2 regions of the Erwinia sp. TECH1 genome follow, and region 1 is predicted to be linked to the other one. Evidence: predicted binding sites of a transcription regulator. Region 1 holds the regulator's gene; the other holds the start of a gene.
The links. The regulator sigma-54, encoded in region 1, starts transcription at its own class of promoters, with help from an activator protein. The targets are predictions, from matches to a motif close to GTTGGCACANNTTTCGCTNT.
Positions count from the first base shown of each region.

Region 1 (4,955 bases):
CAGGACGTTACCTCAGAAGATCGGGTAACCTTATACGGCAACAGCTTCAGCTCTAGCGGCATGAAGATGCGTGGCAATTTACGGAAGAAAACCGCCGAGTTGATTGAAAAGGTCAAAACCTCCTATGAAATTCAGAATGCGAACCAACCTTAAGTTTTTGACGCTCGGCCTGCTGCTGACTGCCAGCCTGCCCGCTCTTGCCCTGACGGGCGATTCGGATAAGCCGGTCAACGTGGACTCCGAAAATCAGGCGCTGGATATGCAGGGCAACGTGGCGACCTTTACCGGCAACGTCATCGTGACCCAGGGCTCGATCAAAATCACCGCGGATAAGGTTGTGGTCACGCGTCCGAACGGCGACAGCAACAAAACCATCGTGGATGCCTGGGGCAATCCGGCAACGTTTTATCAGATGCAGGACAACGGCAAGCCCGTTAAAGGCCATGCGCAGAAAATGCACTACGAGCTGGCGAAGGATTTCGTCGAGCTGACGGGCAGCGCTTATCTGGAGCAGCTGGACAGCAACGTCAAAGGCGATCGCATCACCTATCTGGTGAAAGAGCAGAAAATGCAGGCCTACGGCAATACCGGCAAGCGCGTCACTACCGTGCTGGTGCCTTCGCAGCTGCAGGATAAAAACGCCTCCTCCCCCAAGAAGAGTAACTAAGCCATGGCGACTTTAATTGCGCAAAATCTGGCGAAGGCCTACAAAGGCCGACGCGTGGTGGAAGATGTCAGCCTGGAGGTAAAATCCGGTGAGATCGTCGGCCTGCTGGGCCCGAACGGCGCCGGTAAGACCACCACGTTTTATATGGTGGTGGGCATTGTGCCGCGCGACGCGGGCCGCATCGTTATCGACGATGAAGATATCAGTATTCTGCCGCTGCACGCGCGCGCGCGTCGGGGCATCGGCTATCTGCCGCAGGAAGCCTCTATTTTCCGCCGCCTGAGCGTGTACGACAACCTGATGGCGGTGCTGCAAATCCGTGAAGATTTAACGGCGGAACAGCGAACCGATCGCGCCAACGAGCTGATGGAGGAGTTCCATATCGCGCACCTGCGCGACAGCATGGGTCAGGCGCTTTCCGGCGGTGAACGCCGTCGCGTAGAGATCGCCCGCGCGCTGGCGGCGAACCCTAAATTCATCCTGCTGGATGAGCCTTTCGCAGGCGTCGATCCGATTTCGGTTATCGATATCAAAAAGATTATCGAACACCTGCGCGACAGCGGCCTGGGCGTGCTGATCACCGATCACAACGTCCGTGAAACGCTGGCCGTCTGCGAACGAGCCTATATCGTCAGTCAGGGACACCTGATCGCTCACGGCTCGCCTGAGCAAATCCTCCAGGATGAACAAGTTAAGCGCGTCTATTTGGGCGAAGAGTTCAGACTCTGATAAGGTGTTCAGACCGGTCAAGATTTTTAAGGAATAAGTATCCTGAATATGAAGCAAGGTTTGCAGCTCAGGCTTAGCCAACAGCTTGCCATGACGCCACAACTGCAGCAGGCGATACGTCTGCTGCAACTCTCTACGCTTGAACTCCAGCAGGAAATTCAGTTGGCGCTGGAAAGCAACCCGCTGCTTGAACAAACCGATCTTCACGAAGAAGTCGACAGCCGCGAATATCAGGAAAAAGAGGCGCTGGATACCCGCGAGGCGCTGGAACAAAAAGATATGCCGGAAGAGCTGCCGCTCGACGCCACCTGGGACGAAATCTACACCGCCGGCACGCCGTCGGGCACCGGCACCGACTACCACGACGACGAGCTGCCTGTTTATCAGGGCGAAACCACCCAGTCGTTGCAGGACTACCTGATGTGGCAGGTAGAGCTGACGCCTTTTACCGATACCGATCGCGCCATCGCCACCGCCATTGTCGACGCCGTGGATCCGACCGGCTATCTGACCGTTTCTCTTCAGGAGATCCAGGAGAGTATCGGCAACGAAGAGCTTTCTGCGGAAGAAGTCGAAGCGGTACTGAAGCGCGTTCAGCGGTTCGATCCGATCGGCGTCTGCGCACGCGATCTGCGCGACTGCCTGCTGGTGCAGCTGTCGCAGTTCGTGGATGACACGCCCTGGCTGAAAGAGGCCAGGCTTATTGTCAGCGACCATCTGGATCTGCTGGCTAACCACGACTTCCGCAGCCTGATGCGCGTCACGCGGCTGAAAGAGGACGTGCTGAAAAACGCCATGCAGCTGATCCAGTCGCTTGACCCGCGTCCCGGCCAGTCGATTAATACCAGCGAACCGGAATATGTCATCCCGGACGTGCTGGTGCGTAAAATCGGCGCCCGCTGGGTGGTGGAACTGAATGCCGACAGCGTGCCGCGCCTGAAGATTAACCAGCACTATGCTTCGCTGGGCGGCAGCTCTCGCAGCGACAGCGACAGCCAGTTTATTCGCAGCAATTTGCAGGAAGCCCGCTGGCTGATAAAAAGTCTGGAGAGCCGCAACGATACGCTACTGAAGGTCACGCGCTGCATCGTCGACCAGCAGCAGGCTTTCTTCGAGCAGGGTGAAGAATTTATGCGTCCTATGGTGCTGGCGGATATCGCCTCCGCCGTAGAGATGCACGAATCGACGATTTCACGCGTTACCACGCAAAAATACCTGCACAGCCCACGCGGTATTTTTGAACTGAAATATTTCTTCTCCAGTCACGTGAACACCGAAAGCGGCGGCGAAGCCTCTTCCACGGCCATTCGCGCGCTGGTGAAGAAATTGATCTCGGCGGAGAATCCCGCCAAGCCTCTTAGCGATAGCAAGCTGACCACCCTGCTCTCCGACCAGGGGATCATCGTGGCCCGCCGCACCGTCGCGAAGTACCGAGAGTCTTTATCCATCCCGCCCTCAAATCAGCGCAAGCAGCTGGTCTGAACGAACAGATAAGGAAGAGCTTATGCAACTCAATATTACCGGGCAGAATGTTGAAATTACCGAGCCTTTACGTGAATTCGTGGTGGCTAAATTCGCCAAGCTGGAGCAATACACTGACCGTATCGGGCAGGTTTATATTGTGTTGAAGGTGGAAAAGGTGACGCAGGTCGCCGATGCGACGCTGCACGTCAGCGGTGGTGAGTTGCACGCCACCTCGGAAGAAAAAGATATGTATGCGGCGATTGACGGCCTGATTGACAAGCTGACACGCCAGCTGAATAAACATAAAGACAAGCTGAAGCAGCATTAATTACCCTTGCAGCATTGATTATTTTTTCGCCACCCTTATCTGATAAGAATGTGGTGTAAACTAACCGGCTCGTCTTCTGATTGCAGAAGGCGGGCCGTTAATCAACGGGCATAATGCATTCGACTGATGGCCTGCCGAACGATCGGGCAGCGCCGTTTTGCCAGGCGGAAGTGAATACCTAAGTGAACCTATGATGAACAATGACCTGACACTGGAACTGAGCTCGGTCCTGAGCCTTTCCTGTACCCGCAACGGCGTGCACTGCCAGAGCAAAAAGCGGGCGCTGGAGATTATCAGCGAGCTGGCGGCCAAACAGCTTAATCTGCCGCATCAGACGATCTTTGAAGCGATCCTGACGCGTGAACGTATGGGCAGTACCGGCATAGGTAACGGCATCGCGATCCCACACGGCAAGCTGGTGGAAGATACGCTGCGCGCGGTAGGCGTGTTTATCCGTCTCGATCAGCCGGTAGCCTTCGACGCTATCGATAATCAACCGGTCGATCTGCTTTTCGCCCTGCTGGTGCCTGCCGATCAGTGTAAAACGCATCTGCACACGCTCTCGCTGGTCGCAAAACGTCTGGCCGATAAAACGGTCTGCCGCCGACTGCGCGCTGCGCAAAGCGATGAAGAGCTGTTTGCTATCATGGCAGAGGAACCACAAGCCGCCTCTTAAGCCTTTAGTGGGCCGGTCTGTCGGCCCGAGCGTATGCACAGGGAAGTTCCCCGTCCCTTTGGAAAGGCTTCAAATCAGGAGAATAAGTCATGGTGCTGATGATCGTCAGCGGGCGTTCTGGTTCCGGTAAGTCCGTCGCGTTGAGGGCGCTGGAGGATATGGGCTTCTACTGCGTGGATAATCTGCCCGTGGTGCTGCTGCCGGAGCTGGCCAGGTCACTGGCGGATCGTAACATCTCGGCGGCCGTCAGTATTGACGTGCGCAATATGCCAGAGTCGCCGGAGATCTTTGAGAAAGCGCTGACCGGCCTGCCCGACAGCTTTTCGCCGCAGCTGCTGTTCCTGGATGCCGATCGCAATACGCTGATCCGGCGCTACAGCGATACCCGACGCCTGCATCCGCTTTCCAGTAAAAATCTTTCGCTGGAAAGCGCCATCGATGAAGAGAGCGATCTGCTGGAGCCGCTGCGCTCGCGTGCGGATCTGATCGTCGATACCTCGGAGATGTCGGTGCACGAGCTGGCCGAAATGCTGCGCACGCGCCTGTTAGGCAAGCGGGAACGTGAACTGACGATGGTGTTTGAATCCTTCGGCTTCAAGCACGGTATTCCGATCGATGCCGATTACGTGTTCGACGTCCGCTTTCTGCCGAACCCGCACTGGGATCCGAAACTGCGGCCGATGACGGGGCTGGATCGTCCGGTGGCCGCTTTCCTGGATCGTCATACCGAAGTGCACAATTTTATCTATCAGACGCGCAGCTATCTTGAACTCTGGCTACCGATGCTGGAAACCAACAACCGCAGCTATCTTACCGTGGCGATTGGCTGTACCGGCGGCAAGCATCGCTCGGTTTATATTGCCGAACAACTCGCTGACTATTTCCGCTCGCGCGGCAAGAACGTGCAGTCCCGTCATCGTACTCTGGAAAAGCGCAAATCATGACCGTCAAACAAGTGGTTGAGATCAAAAACAAGCTGGGTATGCACGCCAGACCGGCGATGAAGCTGTTTGAACTGGTGCAAAGCTTTGATGCCGAGGTGCTGCTGCGCAACGAGAGCGGCACGGAAGCGGAAGCCAGCAGCGTTATTG
Region 1 is NZ_JBSRZK010000001.1:4,245,517-4,250,471, forward strand. Features, by position in the region: gene lptC (LPS export ABC transporter periplasmic protein LptC) at 1-153, shown strand, start outside; gene lptA (lipopolysaccharide ABC transporter substrate-binding protein LptA) at 125-667, shown strand; gene lptB (LPS export ABC transporter ATP-binding protein) at 671-1,396, shown strand; gene rpoN (RNA polymerase factor sigma-54) at 1,445-2,878, shown strand; gene hpf (ribosome hibernation promoting factor) at 2,901-3,188, shown strand; gene ptsN (PTS IIA-like nitrogen regulatory protein PtsN) at 3,382-3,864, shown strand; gene rapZ (RNase adapter RapZ) at 3,954-4,808, shown strand; gene npr (PTS phosphocarrier protein NPr) at 4,805-4,955, shown strand, end outside.

Region 2 (4,955 bases), 3.1 Mb from region 1:
CCGCTGATTTCCCGGTTTGCCGCTGCCGGGAATGCGGCCATCCCTATGCCGTGCAGAAAGAGATCGACTTCGCGCTTTCTCTGTTACAGGAAAGCGCAGCGCTGAGTGAACGGCAGATTGCTGAACGTCGCGAGCAGTATGAAACCTGTCCGTCCTGCAAGAAAAAGCATCAGCTGCCCGCATCCAGCCGGATAGATATTGGCCGCCATCTGACCCCCGAGGCACAGCTATGAGCCAGATCCTGCACGGGCCACGCGACGAAAACGGGTTGCCGGTGCCCGTTACGCTCGACGAGAGCATCGCCAGCCTGAAAAGCACGCTGTTGAACAACATTCGCCGTTCCGCCTACGTTTATCGGGTTGACTGCGGCGGCTGCAACGGCTGCGAAATAGAGATTTTTGCCGCTATTTCACCGCTGTTCGACGCCGAACGCTTTGGCATCAAGGTAGTTCCTTCCCCGCGTCATGCCGATATTCTGCTGTTTACCGGTGCCGTCACCCGCGCCATGCGCGTGCCTGCGCTGCGGGCCTGGGACGCGGCGCCAGACCCGAAAATCTGTATCTCTTATGGCGCCTGCGGCAACAGCGGCGGCATTTTTCACGACCTTTATTGCGTCTGGGGCGGCACGGACAAGATTGTGCCGGTGGATGTTTATATTCCCGGCTGCCCGCCCACGCCCGCCGCCACTATTTATGGTTTTGCCATGGCGCTTGGCCTGCTCGATCAAAAAATTAAAGGTCAGCAGCACCCTGAGGCGGCTGAACCGGCGGCGTTGCTGCACCCTACGCTGCCGCAGCCGCTGCGGGTATTGCTGGATCGCGAAGCGCGACGCATGGCCGGCTATCGCTATGGTCGCCAGATTGCCGATCGCTTTATGCAGGCGCTGGCCGCGCCCGGCGTGCAGTCCGTAGAACAGCGCGTGGCGGACTGGCTGGATGAGCAGGGCGATCTCCGCCTGGCGGAGATCGTGGGGCATTTACAGCAAATTTATCAGCAGGTTCTGCGCGGGGAGGTTCGCCTGTGAGCACCGAGGTTAACCAACAGCGTTACGCCCGGCATCAGCCGTCGGCCCGCGTCCTGCACGACAAAGTGGTGTTTTACGCTTTGGGCAGCAAATTCGTCGATGAAAAATGCGCGCAGCAGCGTAGCTCGAAGAAAGCCCAGGAGGTGGTTTACTACAGCCTGGCGATTGGTCACCACGTTGGCGTTATCGACTGTCTGCAACCGCAGCTCACCTGCCCGCTTCAAGGCTATCTGCAATGGATTGCCTGCCTGGCGGAAAACAGCGAAGCCCAGCGGAAAATGGCAGGCGTGCGCCGCTTTGGCGAAATCACTATCGACAGCAGTCACACCCATCTGCTGGCCCTGGCGCTGCGCGACGCCCGTGAGCGGATGAGTGCAGAGCAGCAAGCGTGGAGCGATCGCCTGATCGCCCTGCTCCAGCAAATTGAAAACGACCCCGCCATGTACCTGATGGTCAGGAGATACGATGCTTAATTCCTCTTCCCGCTACGCGCTGTTATGCGTGGGCAACAGCATGATGGGCGACGACGGCGCCGGGCCACGCCTGGCCGAACTTTGCGCCGCCGCCCCTTTGCCCGGCTGGACGGTGGTGGATGGCGGAGCCGCGCCGGAAAACGATATTGGCTACCTGCGCGAGCAGCGGCCCGATCGTTTGGTGATTGTGGACGCCACCGACATGGGGCTGGCTCCCGGCGAAATGCGCCTTATCGACGAAAGCGATATCGCCGAAATGTTCGTGATGACCACCCACACGCTGCCGCTCAGCTTTTTAATTCAGCAGCTACGGGAAGCTATTCCGCAGATTACCTTTGTCGGCATCCAGCCCGATGTGGTGGCTTTTTACTATCCCCTTAGCCCAGCGGTCGAGCGGGCGGTTGGCGAGCTTTATCAGCGGCTTCCTCTGCTGGAGACGGGCCTGGGCATCGCGCCTTTTCGCCCGAGGCCAACATGACATAAGTGTCGGGAAAATGACGATACGGCCGACAGACCACAGTCACTCCCCACGAACCCTTATTAACGCATTGAAAATAAATAAGAAAAAATAAACCCTCTGGCTGGAACGCTTTATGCATTACCTCCGCCATAAGGCCGGGATCCGTCGGCCGCTTATTTAATGGAATCAGGAGATTCAGATGAACCGGTTCATCATTGCCGATCCCCAAAAATGTATCGGCTGCCGTACCTGTGAAATCGCCTGCGTGATGGCTCACAGCTTGTCGCAGGATATCTCGCAGCTCAATACCACCACCTTCACGCCGCGTTTGCATGTGATCAAAAGCGTCAACCTCAGTACGCCGGTGCTGTGCCGCCAGTGTGAAGATGCCCCCTGCGCCAACGTCTGTCCGAACGGCGCAATCGTGCGCAGCGGCGACGCAATCCAGGTAATGCAGGAGCACTGCATTGGCTGCAAAACCTGCGTCGTCGCCTGCCCTTATGGCGCGATGGAGGTCGTGGTCAAACCCCTTTTTCGTCAGAACGCGGCGGCGATGACCGCCGTCGCAGATAAAGCCGAAGCGCATAAATGCGATCTGTGTCAGGGCCGTGCAGAAGGCCCAGCCTGTCAGGAAGTCTGTCCGACCAAGGCCTTGCTGACCGTTGACCGCGATCGGCTCAAGGAAATGAACGTAGAAAAACGCCGCCGTGCGGCGCTTGCCAGCACTTCCGGCCTGCTGTTTTAACCCCGGAAAGAGGAAAAATAAGATGAAAAAAGTCACCACCGTCTGTCCTTACTGTGGGGCCGGATGCAAGCTGAACCTGGTCGTGGAAAACAATAAAATTCTCCGTGCCGAAGCCGCCGATGGCGTAACCAATCAGGGTGAGCTGTGCCTGAAAGGCTACTATGGCTGGGATTTTCTCAACGACACTAAACTGCTGACGCCGCGCCTGACGCAGCCGATGATCCGCCGTCAGAAGGGCGGGAAATTCGAAGTAGTCAGCTGGGATGAAGCTATCCGCTATACCGCTAAGCGCCTGAAAGAAATCAAAGAGAAGCACGGCCCGCGCGCGATTATGCATACCGGCTCCTCTCGCGGTACCGGCAACGAAACCAACTATGTCATGCAGAAGTTTGCCCGCGCGGTGATCGGCACCAATAATGTCGACTGCTGCGCCCGCGTTTGTCATGGCCCGTCGGTGGCCGGTTTACAGGCCACGCTCGGCAACGGCGCCATGAGCAATTCCATCAACGATATTGAAAATTCCAAATGCCTGTTGGTGATCGGCTATAACTGTGCGGATTCCCACCCTATCGTGGCTCGCCGCGTAATAAAAGCCAAAGAAAAAGGCGCGCAGATCATTGTCTGCGATCCCCGCCGCATCGAAACCGCCCGTATCGCCGACCAGCATCTGCAAATCAAAAACGGCTGCAATATGGCGCTGGTTAACGCCTTTGCCTACGTGCTGATCGAAGAAGATCTCTACGATCGTGACTACGTGGCGAAATATACGGAAGGATTTGACGAGTACCGTCGCCAGCTGGCCGACTATTCGCCGGAAGCGGTTGCCGAACAGACCGGCGTGTCCGCTCAGCAAATCCGTCAGGCTATGCGCACCTTTGCTGCTGCGCCCTCCGCGACCATTATGTGGGGGATGGGCGTGACGCAGTTTGGTCAGGCTGTCGACGTGGTGAAAGGCCTCGCTGGCCTGGCGCTGCTGACCGGCAATCTGGGCCGGCCTGGCGTCGGCGTCGGCCCGGTGCGCGGGCAAAACAACGTGCAGGGCGCCTGCGATATGGGCGTGCTGCCGAATGAGTTCCCTGGCTATCAGTCGGTGACCGATCCGCAGGTCCGGGCAAAATTTGCCGCAGCCTGGGGTATTGACGTCGAGCGGATGGATGCGGAAATCGGCCATCGCATTACCGAGATCCCGCACCTGGCGCTGGAAGGGCAAGTCAAAGCCTACTACATCATGGGGGAAGATCCGCTACAGACCGAAGCCGATTTAAGCCTGGTGCGCAAGGGGTTTGAGGCGCTGGATTTTGTGGTGGTGCAGGATATCTTTATGACCAAAACCGCCGAGCAGGCTGACGTCATTTTACCCGCCACCTCCTGGGGCGAACACGGCGGCGTATTCTCCTGCGCCGATCGCGGCTTTCAGCGCTTTGAAAAAGCTATCGAACCCAAAGATAACGTTAAGCGTGACTGGGAAATTATCAGCCTGCTGGCAACGGAACTCGGCTATCCGATGCATTACAACGATAACCAGCAAATCTGGGATGAAATGCGCGAACTCTGTCCGCTGTTCTACGGCGCTACCTATGAAAAAATGGGCACGCTGGGACACGTGCAGTGGCCCTGCACCACGCTGGACAGCCCCGGTACGCCTTATCTCTATCAGGACAATCGTTTCACCACGCCAACCGGCAAAGGCCAGCTTTTTGCCGCGCCATGGCGCGCGCCGGCCGAGGTGCCGGACGCAGATTATCCGCTGGTGCTCTGTACCGTGCGCGAGGTCGGCCACTACTCCTGCCGCTCAATGACCGGCAACTGTTCCGCGCTGCAAACGCTGGCGGATGAGCCGGGTTTTGTGCAGATCAATCCGCAGGATGCGCAGGCGCTGGGCATACGCGATGGGCAACTGGTTTGGGTCGCCTCGCGCCGCGGTAAAGTGATTTCACGCGCTAATCACAACGAGCGTATTAACGTTGGCGCAGTCTATATGACCTATCAATGGTGGATTGGCGCCTGCAACGAACTGACTCAGGAGAACCTTGACCCCATTTCTAAAACGCCGGAAACCAAATACTGTGCGGTGAAGGTGGAGCGGATTGCCGATCAGTCGTGGGCGGAGAACTATGCGCGTCAAACCTACAGCGAGATGAAAGCGCGCCTGCGCAGCGCCGTGGACGATGCGATCCCGATTGCCGTAACCGCTTAAGTTCTGCGCCAACGCGGAACGGGAGCCAGGTGGATATGACATCCCGCATTCCTTCC
Region 2 is NZ_JBSRZK010000001.1:1,122,356-1,127,310, reverse strand. Features, by position in the region: gene ACVWZ0_RS05160 (formate hydrogenlyase complex iron-sulfur subunit) at 1-233, shown strand, start outside; gene ACVWZ0_RS05155 (NADH-quinone oxidoreductase subunit B family protein) at 230-1,024, shown strand; gene ACVWZ0_RS05150 (formate hydrogenlyase maturation HycH family protein) at 1,078-1,497, shown strand; gene hycI (hydrogenase maturation peptidase HycI) at 1,490-1,975, shown strand; gene hydN (electron transport protein HydN) at 2,157-2,702, shown strand; gene fdhF (formate dehydrogenase subunit alpha) at 2,725-4,899, shown strand.
Region 2: hydN (electron transport protein HydN) is a predicted target of sigma-54. The motif match lies at 2,078-2,097, and genes of this name have one in related genera.